4 regions of the Idiomarina sp. OXR-189 genome follow, and region 4 is predicted to be linked to each of the others. Evidence: predicted binding sites of a transcription regulator. Region 4 holds the regulator's gene; each other region holds the start of a gene.

Region 1 (4,679 bases), 580 kb from region 4:
GGGTTGTGCTTGAACTGGCTATGACCAAACCCATTAAATGGCTGTCACTAAGCTTATATTTAGGTTTAGGGTGGATGGCGCTTATTGCAATAAAACCCATGATAGATAATGTCGATTTTGGTGGCTTAATGCTGTTGGTAGCAGGAGGGCTGGCTTATACTTTCGGCGTTATTTTTTATGTCAGGAAGTCACTGCCCTACCATCATGCTATTTGGCATTTGTTTGTCTTAGCGGGCAGTATTTTTCACTTCTTTTCTATTTTCTATTTTGTTTTGCCGCAACCAGAAATGATGGCAGCCAGTTAGGCTTAGGTAAACAAAGCGTTAGATACAAAAAGCCCCGCATTCAAAGCGGGGCTCTTTCTTTATTTGCTAAACTCTATTTAGCCTTTTGACTCGCGGCCAAGGCGTTTACGCTCGTTTTCTGTTAAAGCACGCTTACGAATACGGATAGATTCAGGCGTAACCTCAACCAGTTCGTCGTCGTTGATAAACTCAAGCGCTTGCTCCAGTGTGTACTTAATTGGCGGGCTCAGTGTTTGAGCGTCGTCAGTACCTGAAGCACGAACGTTGGTCAGCTGCTTACCTTTAAGGCAGTTAACAGTTAAGTCGTTCGAACGGTTATGAATACCAATAACCTGGCCTTCATAAACTTCGTCGCCGTGCGCTGCGAATAATTTACCGCGCTCTTGCAGGTTAAACAGTGCGTAAGTCAATGCTTTACCCTGTGCGTTCGAAATGAGTACGCCGTTCACGCGTTGGCCAATAGTGCCGCCTTTGTGCGGACCGTAATGATCAAACGTGTGATACATCAAACCAGTACCAGATGTCAGTGTCATGAACTCAGTCTGGAAGCCAATTAAGCCACGGCTTGGTACTTCGAAGTCGACACGAACACGGCCTTTACCGTCAGGTGTCATGTTTGTCATCTCGGCTTTACGTAGGCCAAGTTTTTCCATGACCGAACCCTGGTGCTGCTCTTCGATATCAACCGTCAAAGACTCATACGGTTCCATTTTCTTACCGTCTTCTTCTTTGATGATAACTTCCGGGCGAGATACAGCCAGCTCGAAACCTTCGCGACGCATGTTCTCGATTAATACACCTAAGTGCAATTCACCACGGCCTGATACGCGGAATTTATCCGGGTTATCCGTTTCTTCAACGCGAAGCGCTACGTTGTGAACCAGCTCTTGCTGTAAACGCTCAAGAATTTGACGTGAAGTAACGAATTTACCTTCTTTACCCGCGAACGGAGAGGTGTTGACCTGGAACGTCATGGTAACCGTTGGTTCGTCAACGCTTAGCGGTTTCATTGCTTCAGCTGCGCCAACAGCACAAACGGTATCTGAAATTTTCAGTTCGCCCAAACCGGTTATCGCACAAATGTCGCCTGCATGCGCTGATTCAGCGTCAATGCGGTCAAGGCCGAGGTAGTTAAATACTTTACCAATTTTACCGCTACGCTCTTTGCCGTCAGCACCGACAATGGTCACCGGTTGGTTGACTTTCACGCTACCGCGAGTCACACGACCAATACCGATAACGCCAAGGTAGCTAGAGTAATCCAGCTGCGAAATTTGCATCTGTAAGTCAGCGTCAGGGTCTGCGTCTGGGTGGCTAACTTCGTTAACGATAGTTTCGAACAACGGTGTCATGTTGTCGCCAACCGTTTCTTCTTCACGAGTCGCCCAACCGTTTAGAGCTGATGCGTAAACCACTGGGAAGTCTAATTGCTCATCAGTAGCGCCTAAGTTATCGAACAAGTCGAATACTTGGTCCATGACCCAGTCAGGGCGAGCGCCGGGACGGTCGATTTTGTTGATGACAAGAATTGGGTTTAAACCGTGCTCGAACGCTTTCTGTGTAACGAAACGAGTTTGCGGCATAGGACCGTCAACAGCGTCGACCACCAGCAATACGGAGTCAGCCATTGATAATACACGTTCTACTTCACCGCCAAAGTCAGCGTGTCCAGGAGTGTCCAGAATGTTGATGCGGTAATCCTGCCAGTTAACGGCTGTATTTTTTGCCAAAATGGTAATGCCGCGTTCTTTTTCCAGATCGTTAGAGTCCATGATGCGCTCTTCGAGCTCACCACGACTTTCTAAGGTGCCAGATTGTTGAAGTAGTTTGTCGACCAGTGTGGTTTTACCATGGTCTACGTGCGCAATAATCGCAATGTTGCGAAGCTTATTGATATCAAATGCCTGAGTTGTCATTAAGAAAGCCTGTGTTTGTCGGTAGTGAGTGTAAACCCAACCCTTCCGACGGGGGTTTATGAAAAATAGCGGCGTATTCTACCTTCTTAGACTCTATTAAAAAAGACCTGATTGTTTTTTGTTCGCTATTTTTACTGAATAATCGGACAATAGTTTCGAGACTTACTGTGAACTTTTGCACCGTCATGGTGCGTAATGGGCTATAGTGGTGCGAATTTGTTGGTGCGAAATAAATGATTTTAAGCAACCTTTTGATTTATAAAGGAAAGTAAATTGGCATAAGCTTTGCTATACTGTGCCTGTTACTTTTAAAAAGACGCTGTCTACTGGAGGACAACATGTCAGCTGATAAGATTTTCGATACCATTAAAGAAAACGACGTAAAATTCGTCGACCTACGCTTTACCGATACTAAGGGTAAAGAACAACACGTCACTATCCCGGTGTCGCAAATCGATGACGACTTCTTTGAAGAAGGCAAAATGTTTGACGGCTCGTCAATTGCGGGCTGGAAAGGTATTAATGAATCAGACATGGTGCTGATGCCGGACAACGAGTCGGCAGTATTAGACCCGTTCACTGATGAAATGACCCTGAATATTCGTTGCGACATTTTAGAGCCTGAAACGCTGCAAGGTTACAGCCGTGACCCTCGCTCTATTGCCAAACGTGCGGAAGAGTTCTTGCGCAGTTCAGGCATTGCTGATGAAGCTTATTTTGGTCCTGAGCCAGAGTTCTTCCTGTTCAACGACGTTCGTTTCCGTACCGATATGAGCGGTTCGTTCTACAAAATTGATGCCGATGAAGCAGAGTGGAACTCGGGTCGTGAATATTCGGAAGGCAATATGGCGCACCGCCCTGGTGTTAAAGGCGGTTACTTCCCGGTACCTCCGGTTGACTCAGCTCACGACATTCGTGGCACCATGAGTTTGGTTATGGAAGACATGGGTTTAGTGGTTGAGGCGCACCACCATGAGGTGGCGACAGCCGGTCAGAACGAGGTAGCGACCCGTTTCAACACCTTAACGACTAAAGCCGACGAGCTTCAGGTGTACAAATACGTTGTTCATAACGTCGCGCACTCTTATGGCATGACAGCAACCTTTATGCCTAAGCCATTAGTCGGTGATAACGGCTCTGGTATGCACGTACACATGTCACTGAACAAAGGCGGTGAAAACCTATTTGCCGGTGATCAGTACGCTGGTTTGAGTGAAACCGCGTTGTATTACATTGGCGGTATTGTTAAGCATGCTCGCGCGATTAACGCCTTCGCAAACGCATCAACGAACTCATATAAACGTTTGGTTCCTGGTTTTGAAGCGCCGGTTATGCTGGCTTACTCCGCGCGTAACCGTTCAGCGTCCATTCGTATTCCGTTGGTGTCTAGCGCTAAAGCCCGTCGTATTGAGGTACGCTTCCCTGACCCTAGCGCGAACCCTTACCTATGTTTCACTGCGCTACTTATGGCTGGTCTTGACGGTATTCGTAACAAGATTCACCCGGGTGATGCAATGGATAAGGACTTATATAACTTGCCACCGGAAGAGGCAAAAGATATTCCGACCGTTTGTCATTCGTTGGAAATGGCGCTGGAAGCATTAGATAAAGACCGTGACTTCCTGAAGCAAGGCGGGGTCATGGACGATGACATGATCGATGCGTACATTGGTCTGAAGTACAACGAAGTTGAAACACTGAAGAAGACAACACACCCTGTTGAATTCGACATGTACTACAGTGTTTAACAACCTTTAGAGGGCGGTTTATACCGCCCTTTTTATTTGCACCAACATGGTGCATAAGCTAATCTTCCCTTGTGAACATTAACTCATTAATTAATCAGCTGCTGACCGGGATACTCGCTTTAGACGAGAGCCTCACTATTCGTTACGTTAATTCGGCAGCGGAGTCCCTATTTGATCATAGTGCGAAGCGTCTGCTTGGAGAGCCTTTCTCGACGGCTTTTTTTCAGTGCTCGTTAGCCAGTGAAACCATTGCCAATTGCTTTCATTATGAGCAAAGAGTGCTCAATACGGATGCGGAATTCGCTTTGCATTCAGGGCATCGAATTACCGTCGATGTGTGCATTCAGACCATTCAGGATGACGGTCAAACACTGTTGTTGATGGAGCTTCGCAAGGCGGACCAACTGCGCCGCATTAATCAGGAAGACCAGCAGCGGAACCAATTGTTTGCTACCCAGCATTTATTGCGCGGTATGGCGCATGAAATAAAAAACCCATTAGGCGGACTACGCGGTGCGGCACAGCTGCTGGCGCGTGAGCTGAACGACGATTATTTAAAAGAATACACGGACTTAATTATCAGTCAGTCTGACCGTTTGCGTTTTTTGGTCGATCGCCTGTTAGGCCCTATGAAGCCCGGCAAGCGAGAACGGGTCAATGTGCATGAAATAACGGAGCGCGTGGCGAAGACGTTGTCTTATGAATACGGC
Region 2 (4,679 bases), 400 kb from region 4:
CCGTTAATCTCGGTTTCAGGTGGAGGAGGAGATCCACTTCTCCAAGCAATATGGGCATCTTGTATATAGCTATTTAAAGCTTCCACAGCCTGAGCTCTGCGTTCAGCTCTTTCAATAGCAGTTAATCCTATCTGAAGCAGTTGCTGGCTGCTTACAGCCCACATAGCCACAAGTGCGGAAGCCACTAATGTCTCAACCAGCGAAAAGCCTTTACTGCTGTGATGACTCATAAAGCGTTTTTTGTTGGTTAAAGTCAGCCGCAAGTTGTTCAGAAAACACTTGCCACTGATGAGCTTGCTGAGCCTCCAGCATTTGCGCGTAAAACAACAGAGCAGCCAAGCTCGCGGAGCTAAGGCTTATGAGTGTGACTAACGTCAGTATCAACGCGAATCCTTTCGCTTTCATAATGAACATCCATTTCTGTTACTGAGGGAAAACGGTAATTGTCCGCTTAAATTGTTGTTCCTGAACGCCTTGGGTTGTCTCTCGCGAAATCAACAATGTAATAAACAGCTTCGAGCTGTTTTCTGAATTTAAGGAGGCATCAGCTTCAACCTGTAATTCCTGAACGTAAAATTGCGCTCTATCGGTTAACGACTGCCAACCATAACCCGCGCAGTCCAGCGTCATCGGGTTATTCTGTAACTGATAACCTCTAACCCTAAAACCGACAGAGCCTCCGTTTTGTGTCGGAAAGACATAGCAACCACGCTCTGGGTTTTGCAGGCCTTCAACCACCGCACTGTTTAAACTGCTAAAAAACTCCTCTGCAACCGCTTGCCCGTTCAACGTAAACCGTGCCTTTGAAACGGAGCTATGTTGAGCGCCTTTCTGCCATTGCAATAGCTGTTGTGCAGTCATGACAATAATGGCTCCCAGTGACGCAGCAACAAGCACTTCAATTAAGCTGTATCCATTACTTTTTTGAGCGTGCTTTCTGTCTAGCATGAGGACAAACCAGGCAAAGCTGGCCCATGACTGACACAGGAGCGAACTCGACCCTTGCTGCTAATAATGACTTTCACGGTATTGCTATTGTTCATAATGCGAATATGCCCGGGCGCAGCACCGCCAGAAACACCGTAGAATACTAACGGGCTTGTTGAGCTATAAGTCGACTCCGTTGCCAGCTCAAACACATTTGAACGACCTTCGAGAGGCGCGAGATCTGCCATTATATTGTCTTCCGCTCGTTGTGCTTTTGCTTTGACTTGGTGTAAATACGACAGCCACCGAGAGCTCGCCTGTTGCAGTAATAAACTTTCAGTCTGCTGTTTGAACAAAGGCATCGACAAGGCACCTAACCCAGCCGTTATAGCCAATGCAATCAGCAATTCAATTAAGGAGTAACCGCGCACAGAGCCCCCTGTTATTCGAAGTGCAGATAGTTTAGCCGCAAGCCAAAAAATGTCTGTAAGCTAGCTCGCACCGTATTGTCAGCAACTATTTAAAAAGCTGGCTCGATTCTTGAATAAAACACCGCAGGTTCAACTTTTTGACGCAACAGGAAGACGTATGGCGAGCGGTGCCGAAAAGTTAGTAAGTTTAAGAAATTTCACGCAAAACAATGCCCATTTAATTAAAGGCTTTGGTACACCTTTAGCCATTATGGCCATTTTGGCGATGGTGGTGCTGCCTATTCCGGCGATGGTGCTGGATATTCTGTTTTCGTTCTCTATTACACTATCGCTAGTGGTTATGCTGGTTGCGGTTTATACCCAACGACCACTGGATTTCGCTGCCTTTCCGACAGTTCTGCTTATCGCCACAGTACTGCGGCTTAGCTTAAACGTGGCATCGACACGTATCGTTTTACTCGAGGGCCACAATGGGCCGGGCGCAGCAGGTAGCGTCATTGAAGCCTTTGGTAGTGTTGTCATCGGCGGTAACTACACCGTTGGTTTAGTGGTCTTCGCCATTCTCGTTATTATTAACTTCGTGGTTATTACTAAAGGTGCGGGGCGTATATCCGAAGTAACCGCTCGCTTTACGTTGGACGCCATGCCAGGTAAACAAATGGCCATTGACGCGGACTTGAACGCCGGCCTTATTAACCAGGAAGAAGCCAAACAGCGACGCAGTGACGTCACTCGGGAAGCTGACTTCTACGGCTCAATGGATGGTGCCAGTAAGTTTGTTAAAGGCGACGCCATCGCCGGTATTCTTATTCTTCTTATCAACATTGTTGGTGGCTTGCTCATTGGTATGATCCAGTACGGCTTGACCTTCGGTGAAGCGGTAGAAGTGTACACGCTTCTGACCATTGGTGACGGCTTGGTCGCCCAAATTCCAGCACTGTTACTGTCTGTTGCAACCGCAATTATTATTACCCGCGAGAATGACAGTAAAGACATGGGTGACGCGGTTGTTCTGCAGTTGCTCGACAACCCGAAAGTATTGGTTATTTCCAGCTCGGTATTGTTCGCTATGGGTGTGATTCCGGGTATGCCTCATTTAGCGTTCCTCAGCATGTCGGCAATTCTTGCGGGCGCTGCGTATTTCAAACTTAAAAAGAACAAGACCGAGCAAGGCGAGCTGGTTGAAAAAGAACAAGAGCAGCAAGTTCAGCAGGCACAGCAAAAAGAACTGTCCTGGGACGATGTTCGACATGTTGACACCATTGGCCTGGAAGTGGGGTATCGCCTTATTCCATTGGTTGACAAACAGCAGGGCGGCGAGCTCCTTTCCCGTATTAAAGGGGTGCGTAAGAAGCAGTCGCAGGAATTCGGCTTCCTGGTACCCGCGGTGCATATTCGGGATAACCTCGACTTAGGGCCTAACAGCTACCGTATTACATTAATGGGTGTGACCATGGGTGAAGCGGAAATTCGCCACGATTGGGAGCTTGCTATTAATCCGGGTCAGGTCTTCGGAGAACTTGAAGGCGAAAAAACCACTGACCCTGCTTTCGGTCTGGACGCAGTATGGATCCGTCCAGAGCAAAAAGAGCACGCACAAACTCTGGGTTACACCGTAGTGGATGCTGCGACGGTAGTGGCCACTCACTTAAGTCAAATTGTTACTAACCATGCGTCGCAATTGCTGGGTCATGAAGAAGCTCAAGAGCTGCTTGATCGCCTTGGGCGTACGCATCCCAAGTTGGTAGAAGGACTTATTCCTGACTTATTGTCCCTGGGTAACTTTGTCAAAGTGTTACAGAACTTACTGGATGAAGGCATTGCTATACGCGATATGCGCACCATTGTGCAAACGCTGGTTGAGTATGCCGGCCGCAGTCAGGATCCTGATGTATTAACGGCCGCCGTTCGAATTTCTCTGCGTCGCTTAATTGTTCAGGACATTTCAGAAGGTGAAGCAGAACTGCCTGTCATAACTTTGGCGCCAGAGTTGGAACAGATGTTGCATCAGTCACTACAGATGGCTGGTAACGACGGAAATCAGCAAGGCGCCGGTATTGAACCAGGTTTAGCCGAACGCTTGCAACAGTCGTTACGCGAAACGCATCAGCAGCAGGAAATGAACGGGGAACCGTCAGTGTTGCTGACATCCGGGCTACTACGCTCAACTATGGCGCGATTTGCGCGCCACGCTACCGACGGTATGCGTGTGTTGTCGTATCAGGAAATTCCGGATGACAAACAAATTCGCATTGTCAGCTCAATTGGTGGACAACAAAACAGTGGTGAACAAACCGCTACCTAAGACAACGGGAGTCGCTTGTGAAAATTAAACGCTTTTTTGCAGAAGATATGCGTCGGGGCTTACAGCAGGTTAAAGAAACCTTAGGTGCTGATGCAATCATTCTTTCAAACAAAAAGGTTAACGGTGGTATCGAGCTAGTGGCGGCTGTTGACCCTGACGCGCGTGCGCCGGAAGCGGCTCCGGAAATGCCTGCAAATTCACATGCGCCACAGCCGCGGCAAGCACAGCAAGAGTCGGAAGCTCCGGCTCAATCTCTGGCGGAACTGTTGCAGCGCCAAAATGCGACGTCTGCGTCTGCGCCTCAGCAACCTGAACCGCAAGCAGCGACTCAAGAAGACCATGGCGGTTATCAGCAAATGGCGCACCAATCTGCGTCAGCTCAACCGGAGCAACCACAAGCAGATATTTTCCCTGAGCAAATGAATACACCTGACAGTAACGACTCGGAAGCGATAGCAGAGCTGCGCTCACAGGTTAACGGTATTCGTCAGTTGTTAGAGCATCAGTTAAGCGGCCTCATGAAGCAGGAAATGGAGCGCGAAGAGCCGGTGCGTGCCATGTTAATGCAGCGACTCATGACAATGGGTCTTAGCGAACGTATTGCTGACCAAATTGCCTGCTTTATTCCTGAAAGCAGCTCAGACGAAGATGCCTGGGAGCAAACCATGCATTTGTTGGAAGGTCAGTTGAATACCACCAACGACGATATTTTGACACGCGGCGGGGCTGTTGCTCTTGTCGGTCCTACCGGCGTGGGTAAAACCACCACTATTGCTAAGTTGGCGGCGCGTTATGCGCAACGTCATGGCGCGGATAAAGTCGCATTGATTACTACTGACACCTTCAGAATTGGTGCCAGTGAACAATTACAGACCTACGGACGTATTATTGGCTGTCCAGTGAAAGTAGCAAAAGATGCGAAAGAATTAGCCGACTCTTTGTTGTCGCTGCGCGATAAGAGCCTGATTTTAATTGATACAGCGGGTATGGGTCAGCGCGATAAACGCTTAAGCGAG
Region 3 (4,679 bases), 370 kb from region 4:
GATGTAGGAGTTATTGCTTACGCCTTCCATTTGTTATCTCCTGCTTACCCTTGACCCAAGCGTAGTAAACGCTGCGTCATTGTTTTGGCTGTATCCGCTACCTGAACGTTGGTCTGATATGAGCGGGATGCCGAAATCATGTTCGCCATTTCTTCCATGGTGTTAACGTTCGGCTTATAGATGTAGCCATTTTCGTCCGCCATGGGGTGGTTTGGTGCGTACTCAACCTGCAAAGGGTCATTACTTTCAACAATGCCCAGTACCTTGACGCCTGCCGCTTGTCCAGCCTGCGTCTGGTTGGTCAGGCTGTTACCACGGTAGTCGCCCTGCGCGTCGGCCAGCGCCGTAGCAAAGACCGGGTTACGGGCACGGTAAGTTTCATCGATACTGCTGCTGACCGAGTTCGCGTTCGCCAAATTACTGGCAGTGGTGTTCAGTCGCACTGACTGAGCACTCATTGCCGAACCGGTCACGTTAAAAATATTAAATAGGCTCATTGTTTTTCACCTCACCTACTGTCCGCCGCCGAGGGCTTTCTTCACACCGCTAATGCGTCCGTCAAGAAAGTTCATGGTCATTTCGTATTCCAGTGCATTCTGTGCATACAAGTTTTGTTCCAACTGTACATCAACGGTATTACCGTCACCGGTATCAGGTTGATTCGGCACGCGAAACTTCTCTGTGCCCTGCGGCTTTATTTCAACGTTGAAGTGCTTTTCGTGGGTGCGCGCCATTTTGTGCGTTTCAATGCCGCGCTGTGCCTGTTGCAGAGCTTGCTGAAAATCCAGCCCTTTGGCCTTGTAGCCGGGGGTGTCTGCGTTTGCAATGTTATTGGCAATAAGCTCCGCACGCTGGGTACGTATACCCAACGTGTGTTGCTGTATTCCCATAATTTTATCCATGGAAAGTGCCATTTTTTTGTCTCCACAGTGTTCGATGGTGAAGACAATGCAGATATCGTGCCAGAATTTCCGACAGATATTTTTGAAAAGTAGGCTAAGGGGCGTCGTTACTTACGACGATAGATAATACCGGGGTTGCAGCGAATCATCTCGAAGTCATCGGTTAAGCCTGAAATAGACTCCGATGCGCCAAGAATGAGATAGCCGCCCGGGTTTAATGATTGCCGGAATTGGGCAATAATTTTCCGCTTTACTTCCGGGGAGAAGTAAATAAGCACATTGCGGCAAAAAATAACATCGAACTTGCCGAGTAATGAATAGCTGTCCAATAAGTTCAGGTGACGAAAGTGGATATGTGTTTTTAAGTTATCTCTGACCTTCATCGAACCTGGCTTACTGCCGTCAGTGAAATACTTTTGACGACGCTCTGCGGATAAGCCACGCGCTAGTGCCAAACTGTCGTATTCACCAATACCACACTGCTCTAATACCTTATTGGAAATATCCGTGGCGGTCACTTTAATGCCACCTTTTAGAGCACCCGGATTTTTGGCCTTAAATTCGTCATAAGTAATGGCAATAGAGTACGGCTCTTGCCCAGACGAACAAGCCGCTGACCATATTTTTAAAGGCCCGGTGTGGTTTTTGTATTCAGCAAAAATACGATCGTGCAGAATTTGAAATGGGTAAGTGTCGCGAAACCATAAGGTTTCATTAGTGGTCATGGCGTCAATAACCGCCGCCCTCAGTGCGCGTTCACTAATTTTCATAGAGCGCTTTACCAACTCTGACAACGAGTCAATATTAAAGCGCCCCATTAACGGGCTGAGCCGGCTTTTAACCAAGTACAGTTTACTCTCGCCCAGTACAATACCGCACTGGTGCTCCAGGAACTGACGAAACTCTTGGTATTCCGATAAACTTAATTCGCGATTCGACACGTTATATTAACTGCTACTCTTTAAATGGTTACTTCGGTATTAAGCCATTTTTGAACGGCTGTCGCCAGCTCATCGGGATGAAATTTTGCAATAAAATCATCGGCGCCGACTTTCTTCACCATAGCCTGATTAAAGACGCCACTCAATGATGTATGCAAAATAACATGAATATCGCGTAAATCGGGGGCAGCTTTTACCTCAGCGGTTAATGTATAGCCATCCATCACCGGCATCTCTACGTCGGACACCATAACAGGTACGTGGGTATGTACATTGCCGCCCAGCTCTTTTGCTTTCTCTTTTAAATACTCAAGCGCTTCTTTACCGTTTTTCTTCACTTCCAGGTTAATACCCAGCGACTGAAGCGCGCGCTTAATTTGGTTGCGTGCTACTGAAGAGTCATCGGTAATAAGAATAGTGAGGTCTTCTTTGGCCACATTGACTTCTGCATTGGCCACTTCTTCACTAACGTCCGAGTTAACCGGCACTATGTCAGCCAAAATACGTTCAACGTCAATTATTTCAACCAATTCATTTTCGATTTCGGTGACCGCTGTCAGGTAAGCGTCGCGCCCGGCCCCTTTCGGCGGTGGCATTACGTCTTCCCAATTAATATTCATAATGCGATCAACACCACCCACCAGGAAGCCCTGAACGGTTCTGTTGTATTCAGAAATAATGACGAAGCGGTTTTCAATGTCGGTGATAGCCGGCCCACCGGTTGCCATACTCAAATCGATAATGGAAATAGCCTGGCCACGAATATGTGCAACACCTCTGACTAACGGGTTGCGCTGCGGCATTGCCGTTAACTTTGGACAAGGTAGAACTTCTCTTACCTTAAACACGTTAATACCGAAACGTTGTTTACCCGTTAATCTGAACAACAATAATTCCAGCCGGTTTTGTCCGACCATTTGTGTGCGCTGATTCACTGAATCGAGAATACTGGCCATGCTTCACTCCTGTAATATGGCAGGCTACCTTACTTCGGCACGGTATTTGCTTAAACCACTACCAGCAAATATTTATTGGTGACGCCGCCGAACTTTTGACGTTATACCGTTTTTTTCGGCAGGCAGCCAGATAACCTTAGTAGATAACGTCAGGATATTTTTATGATAGTACGTAAATCGCTGCTGATCAGTTCGATTTTTGCAATAACGACCTTATTTATTGGTCTGAGCCCAAATCACGCACAAGCGCAAGGTAATGACGTACGCCTGGATTATAAGGCATTACAGACTCTGGCGCATGACTTTGTGCGCTCAAGAGTCAGAGCGCCTGAAAATGGTCGCATTGATGTTGTTGCCAATAATCTCGACCCAAGAATGACGCCTAAACGCTGCTCAGCAGCACCAGATGTTGGCTTGGCGAGCAACGCGCGCTTAGACGGCTACACAACCGTTGAAATTAAATGTGCGACGGCAAATGGGTGGCGTACTTATGTACCGGTCAGAATTTACCGTTACAAAAATGTCGTGACGGCGTCCGGCCCCATGACTCCGGGTCAAATGATTAGCGAAAGCGATTTAACGTTTGCCGAAGTGGACTTAAACCAAATACGCTCTAATGTTTACACCGAGAAGGAACTATTGGTTGGCGCTCGCGTCAAAAAGCGCATTGGTGCGGGACAGGCCATTCGAGCGACTGACACCTGCCTTGTTTGTGAGGACCAAACGGTTACAATAGTAGCTCAAAACAAGGCGTTGAGAATTACCGCTGACGGAAAAGCGTTAGCTGACGGTTTAAAAGGCGAGTCAGTTGTTGTAAAAAATGCCCGCTCAGGCAAATCGATAGAGGCTGTTGTGACAGGGCTTAACGAGGTTACCGTCAACCTTTAAAATACTTTACAAAAAAGTGAATTTTTTAGTTAAGTTTTTTCGGATATGGTCGATAAGTAACCGAGACTTACTATCTAGCGAGGCAACACAATGGCTATTAACATCAATAATGCTGGATTGAAAAACACCAGTATCGATAACAAATCAAGCAATCGCCAGGTTCAAAACGGCCAGGCGGGTAATTCTGCATCGGTTTCTCAAAAAGGCGGTGACGCGGTTTCCTTGACCAGCGAAGCCCAACAACTGGGTGGATTGCAGGAAAAGGCCATGAACAGCAGTGGTATCGACCAAGCTAAAGTGGACAGAATTAAAGCAGAAATTGAAAACGGCTCATACAAAATTAATGTTGAGCAGTTAGCGTCCAAGCTGGCTCAGTTTGAGTCAGACCTGTTTGCAGGCGGTAACGACGAGTAATGACGGAAGTAGCGTCGGTAAACCAATTGCTTGATGACATGGCGGAGTCGCTAGATAGGCTGGCTTTGCTGCAACAGCGCGAGCTAAATGCCATTGTCGAACGCGAGCATGCCGACGTTCCTGCTATTACTTCAGAAAAAGAAAAAGCTCTGGCCGAAGTGACACGCCTCGACACTTTGTTGTCAGAGCACCCCGACAAAGACACTTTGAAAGAAGACGCGCAGTTAGCCGCTGCGGTTGAGTCCATTAAGCAAACCCTCGCCAATGTTCAACACCAAAACCAAGTCAATGAACGCGTAGTTCAGTCGACGCTGAACAGCATTGACCAACTCAAGCAAAGTATTTTACAGTCAGCCCGCAAAGACTCTCTTACCTACAACAGTAAAGGCAAAATTCGTTAAAGAATTCTGCGTTTCAGCCGTTATAACGATTAGTACGTTTTAGTCCGTAGGGGTCGTTATGACAAAGCAAATTTTGACACTGGGTATTGTCCTTTCATCAATGGTTTTAAGTGGCTGTGCGGCTTATAACAACTTGGTGTACGATCAAAAGCACGTCGAATGGGAAACTCAAACGCC
Region 4 (4,679 bases):
GCGCTAAAATATCTTCGAATAATGAACTCACCATAGCGGCGAGCAAGGCGGTAACTAAGTTGACGGCTAGCCAAACCGTGCGGCGACGGGTACTTTTCAGTACGGGCGCGAAGGTATCTTCGTCGTCTTCCAAACCTGCCATACTCAGCATAGAGTGCTGAGCATCTTCGCGAATAATATCCACCACATCGTCGATAGTGATACGACCAACGAGCTGCTGATCACTGTCCACAACCGGTGCGGAGACCCAGTCATGACGCTCGAAGAGCTTAGCAACTTCGGTTTCGTCCATATCGACGGGTATGGTCGTAATATCTGACGACATAATTTCATCGATACGGCGGCTGGGATCAACGGTCAGTAATTGCGTTAGAGATATTTCACCGGTGACTTTTTCATTACGGTCGACAACATAGAGCTTGTCTGTTGCTTCCGGTAACTCCCCTTTAAGGCGCAGATAACGCAATACAACGTCGATGGTGACGTCTGAGCGCACCGTAATGGTATCGGTATTCATGATACCACCAGCGCTGTCTTCGGCGTAGGAAAGAGCGGTTTCAGCCCTCTCCCGATCGCCTTCGTCCATCGACTTTAAGACTTCCTGATACACTGGCTCGGGCAAACCCCGTAACACGTAAGCCAGGTCATCGGTATCCATGCCTTCAGTCGCGGCGGCCAGATTTTCAGGCGCCATCTGACGAATAATGTCTTTCTGAACCTCTTCGTTCAGTTCTTCAAGAATTTCGCCGTGCTCGTCAATGTCGACAAGCTTCCAGATTTTCGAACGGCTTTTCGGTGGCGACGACTCCAGAAGTAAGGCAACGTCGCAGGCAGGCATGTTGTGAAGCATGCGTCGAGCGGCCACGAACATACCATCGGCTAACGCTGAGTTAACCTCCTGAATTCTTTGCATGGCATATTCTTTATCGGACAGCTCGGCTATCATGTGTTACTCGTTTTCCTCAAAGCGATCTTCGAACAATTCACTTACTGCTACTAATGCGTCTTCTGCGTCATCGCCTTCAGCACAAACCTCAACCGACTTGCCCTGTTGACTGGCAAGTAGCATTAAACACATAACACTTGCTGCGTTAACACACTGCTCGCCTTGCTGAACGGTAATTTCAGATTTGAATGACTGCGTGAGCTGCGCAAGTTTAGTGGCTGCCCGAGCATGAAGTCCTAGTTTATTGCGTATAACAAGTGTCTTGCAAGCTTTAGTCATGCTGCTTTAACTCCCGATGACGGACTTGAACTTTCACCGATTTTTGTTCAAAACGCTCTGCTAACTGCTGAGAAATATAAACGGAGCGATGCTGCCCGCCAGTACAGCCTGTAGCAATCGTTAAGTAGCTGCGGTTGCTGCGCTGAAAGTGTGGCAGCCAGGTTCCCAAAAAGTTTTCGAGCTGATAAATAAACTTAGTCACTAACGGCTGTTGTCGGAAATAATGCTGCACATCCGGGTCTAACCCCGTGAGCAATTTGAGCTCGGGTTGCCAGTGCGGATTAGGCAATATGCGAGCGTCAAACACAAAGTCGGCGTCTTTCGGCAGTCCATACTTAAACCCAAATGACTGAAAAACGATAATCAGTTTTTTATCTGCTCTGCCTAATACACGCTCTCGCACCTCTTCGCTCAGTTGATGCAATGACAAGTCGCTGCTGTCGAGGCGCCAGGTGGCGCGTTCCATAATAGGCTCTAGCAACTTCAGTTCAGCTTGTAACGCATCAACCAAAGGTAACTCTTTTTGCGACAGCGGGTGCAATCGGCGTGTTTCACCAAATCGCTTAAGCAGGGTGTTGTCGTCGGCATCAATAAATAGAACTTCGGGTTCAACCCCTTTGGGTAAAAAATTAAGTGAATCGAGCAGCTCTTCTGAATGCTCTGGCAAGTTGCGAACGTCAATGCTTATGGCGATTTTAGAATACTGTTCCATGACCGCATGGACCAGTGTTGGTAGTAGGCTAATGGGTAAGTTGTCGACACAGTAAAAGCCAAGATCCTCGAGTACTCGAAGGGCGATAGTTTTACCCGATCCCGAGCGACCACTGACAATAATCAGTTGCATGGCTTATCTTCACCTTCCCCAATAAATAGTTGATAAAGTGCGTTGTCTGTATCAGCGTTGCGAAGTGCTCTGGTGCAATCTTTGTCGTTCATACGACGTGCAACTGCGGCCAGTGTTTGTAAATGGTTTTCATGCTCTGACTCAGGCACTAACAGCGCAAAAATAATATCAACCGGCTGGTTATCAATAGCGTCAAATTCAATCGGCTCATCCAACGTCAATAATACGGCAACCGGATGGCTGGCTTTAGCGAGTCGTCCATGGGGTATCGCAATACCTAAACCAATGCCGGTACTTCCCAAGCGCTCGCGATTTATAAGGCTTTCAAAAATGTCATGACGGGTAATGCCTGACAGTTTCGGCGCGACAATTTGGCTAATGGTTTCTAATACCCGCTTTTTACTTGCACCCTCGACTGCACACTTGGTGCAGTCGGGGCTTAACAACTCACTTATTTGCATGGACTAATGCTTTTTCATTTTTTCTTTGTGTTTAATAACCTGACGGTCAAGCTTATCGATTAAACCATCAATGGCTGCGTACATATCATCGTGAACAGAGTCAGCAAAAATTTCACCGCCGTTCAAATGCACGGTAGCTTCTGCTTTTTGATTCGTTTTTTCAACATTAAGGATGACGTGAACGTTGGTTATATGGTCAAAATGGCGCTCTAACTTAGCAAATTTTGTATCCACATACTCACGCAGAGACTCAGTGATATCGATATGATGACCAGTAAGATTAATTTGCATAACGTCTTCCTTCTGCAGTTTACAAGTTATAAAAGACTCTTGCGTTGACTCGATGAGGGAATATTCAATGATTCCCGGTACTTCGCAATTGTCCTCCTCGCTACTTTGATGCCTTGCTCGGCTATCAGTTCAGCGATTTTGCTGTCGCTTAATGGTTTGCTACGATTTTCTGCAGCGACTAACTTCTTAATTAAAGCACGTATTGCGGTACTTGAACACTCACCTCCACCTTCTGTACTGACATGGCTTGAGAAAAAGTATTTCAGCTCAAATATACCTCTTGGGCAGTGCAGAAACTTCTGCGTCGTTACCCGTGAAATAGTACTTTCATGCATTTCTACCGCTTCGGCGACATCGTTGAGTACCATAGGCTTCATTGCCTCTTCGCCGTACTCAAAAAAGCCTTGCTGGCGCTGGACAATGCAGTTGGCAACTTTCAGCAGTGTTTCATTACGGCTTTCGAGGCTTTTAATAAACCAACGAGCTTCTTGCGTATGGTTTTTAATATACTGACTGTCTGCCGAGGACTTCGCCGCTTTACTCAGTGCCGCGTATTCTTCATTGACCTTTAATTTAGGTACGCTATCGGGGTTTAATTCGACCACCCAGCGGCCATTCTTTTTCATGACTGCAACGTCAGGAATAACGTACTCGACTTCTTGCTGAGCAATTTGCTCGCCCGGATGCGGGTGCATTTGCTGAATCAGGCGCATCACTTCCCGCAAGTCGCCTTCTGTTAGCTTTAGTTTGCGCTGAATATTGCGAAAGTCGCGGTTGCCTAACAAGTCCATATGATCGCAAACAAGGGTTAGGGCGTCATATTTGAAGGGCGTGCGGTCATCCAGTTGTCTTAACTGAATGGCGAGACACTCACTGACTGTGCGCGCACCAACTCCGACAGGGTCGAAATGTTGAATGCGCTTGAGTACCATGCAAACTTCTTCCTCGCCAACCTCGGGTAGGCGCACAGACTCTATAATGTCGTCGATATCTGCGGTTAAATAACCGTTGTCGTCAATAGCCTCAATAATGGCTTCGCCAATGGCGGTGTCTTCCTCAGAAAAGTGTGAGAGCTGCATTTGCCAAATGAGATGATCCTGCAGAGATTCGCTGGTTGAGCCTTGGTAAACCTCGTAGTCGCCGTCGTACGACTTACTGCTCGATGCTGCGCCATTGACTGGCGTAGATGACGAATAAGTATCGTCCCAGGTACTGTCGACAGGCAGATCTTCCGGCATTTCCTGAGTTTTAATAACGTCGGATGTTTCTCGTTGGCTGTCGTCTTTATGTAAGGAGTTTACATGATCCGCGCTGTCGCTGTCCTGGGACTGCTCACTCTCGACTTCTAACAATGGGTTATTGTCCAGAGCGTCTTGAATCTCTGCCTGTAAGTCGAGCGAAGAGAGCTGCAGCAAGCGTATAGCTTGTTGTAACTGAGGCGTCATGGTCAGTTGCTGACCAATTTTTAGCTGCAGACTTTGTCTCATGGTTATCGTCCCGGTATCACATTAAAGGGTGAACTGCTCACCGAGGTAAACGTCTTTAACCTGTTGATTCGATAATATACTTTCTGCATCTCCGCTGGCAATAAGTTCTCCGTGGCTAACAATATACGCGTGTTCACAAACGGACAGCGTTTCTCTGACATTATGATCGGTAATAAGTACACCAATACCACGCTGCTTCAAATGTTCAACAATTTTCTTAATATCGATAACCGAAATAGGGTCAACGCCTGCGAAAGGTTCATCTAACAGAATGAACGTGGGTTCAGCAGCCAGTGCGCGTGCGATTTCAACGCGGCGCCTTTCGCCGCCGGATAAACTCATGCCCAGGCTATTAGCGATATGCCCAATAT

Evidence for each region. Region 4 encodes sigma-54, which starts transcription at its own class of promoters, with help from an activator protein. Its sites were predicted from a motif close to GTTGGCACGNNNNTNGNNT; they were not measured.
Region 1: the regulator sigma-54 is predicted to act here: its motif matches at 2,494-2,512, upstream of glnA (glutamate--ammonia ligase).
Region 2: the regulator sigma-54 is predicted to act here: its motif matches at 1,455-1,473, upstream of flhA (flagellar biosynthesis protein FlhA).
Region 3: the regulator sigma-54 is predicted to act here: its motif matches at 2,833-2,851, upstream of flgA (flagellar basal body P-ring formation chaperone FlgA).

Annotation. Positions count from the first base shown of each region.
Region 1 is NZ_CP139706.1:2,452,842-2,457,520, reverse strand. Features, by position in the region: gene trhA (PAQR family membrane homeostasis protein TrhA) at 1-305, shown strand, start outside; gene typA (translational GTPase TypA) at 383-2,221, opposite strand; gene glnA (glutamate--ammonia ligase) at 2,560-3,969, shown strand; gene glnL (nitrogen regulation protein NR(II)) at 4,041-4,679, shown strand, end outside.
Region 2 is NZ_CP139706.1:827,919-832,597, forward strand. Features, by position in the region: gene UM402_RS04050 (PulJ/GspJ family protein) at 1-230, opposite strand, end outside; gene UM402_RS04055 (hypothetical protein) at 211-405, opposite strand; gene UM402_RS04060 (prepilin-type N-terminal cleavage/methylation domain-containing protein) at 424-948, opposite strand; gene UM402_RS04065 (prepilin-type N-terminal cleavage/methylation domain-containing protein) at 942-1,358, opposite strand; gene flhA (flagellar biosynthesis protein FlhA) at 1,516-3,663, shown strand; gene flhF (flagellar biosynthesis protein FlhF) at 3,681-4,679, shown strand, end outside.
Region 3 is NZ_CP139706.1:798,901-803,579, reverse strand. Features, by position in the region: gene flgD (flagellar hook assembly protein FlgD) at 1-30, opposite strand, end outside; gene flgC (flagellar basal body rod protein FlgC) at 45-497, opposite strand; gene flgB (flagellar basal body rod protein FlgB) at 513-914, opposite strand; gene UM402_RS03900 (CheR family methyltransferase) at 1,010-1,843, opposite strand; gene UM402_RS03895 (chemotaxis protein CheV) at 1,864-2,799, opposite strand; gene flgA (flagellar basal body P-ring formation chaperone FlgA) at 2,962-3,687, shown strand; gene flgM (flagellar biosynthesis anti-sigma factor FlgM) at 3,778-4,101, shown strand; gene UM402_RS03880 (flagellar protein FlgN) at 4,101-4,502, shown strand; gene UM402_RS03875 (LPP20 family lipoprotein) at 4,561-4,679, shown strand, end outside.
Region 4 is NZ_CP139706.1:430,076-434,754, forward strand. Features, by position in the region: gene mgtE (magnesium transporter) at 1-946, opposite strand, end outside; gene UM402_RS02065 (HPr family phosphocarrier protein) at 950-1,225, opposite strand; gene rapZ (RNase adapter RapZ) at 1,218-2,069, opposite strand; gene ptsN (PTS IIA-like nitrogen regulatory protein PtsN) at 2,060-2,530, opposite strand; gene hpf (ribosome hibernation promoting factor) at 2,534-2,821, opposite strand; gene UM402_RS02085 (RNA polymerase factor sigma-54) at 2,848-4,308, opposite strand; gene lptB (LPS export ABC transporter ATP-binding protein) at 4,330-4,679, opposite strand, start outside.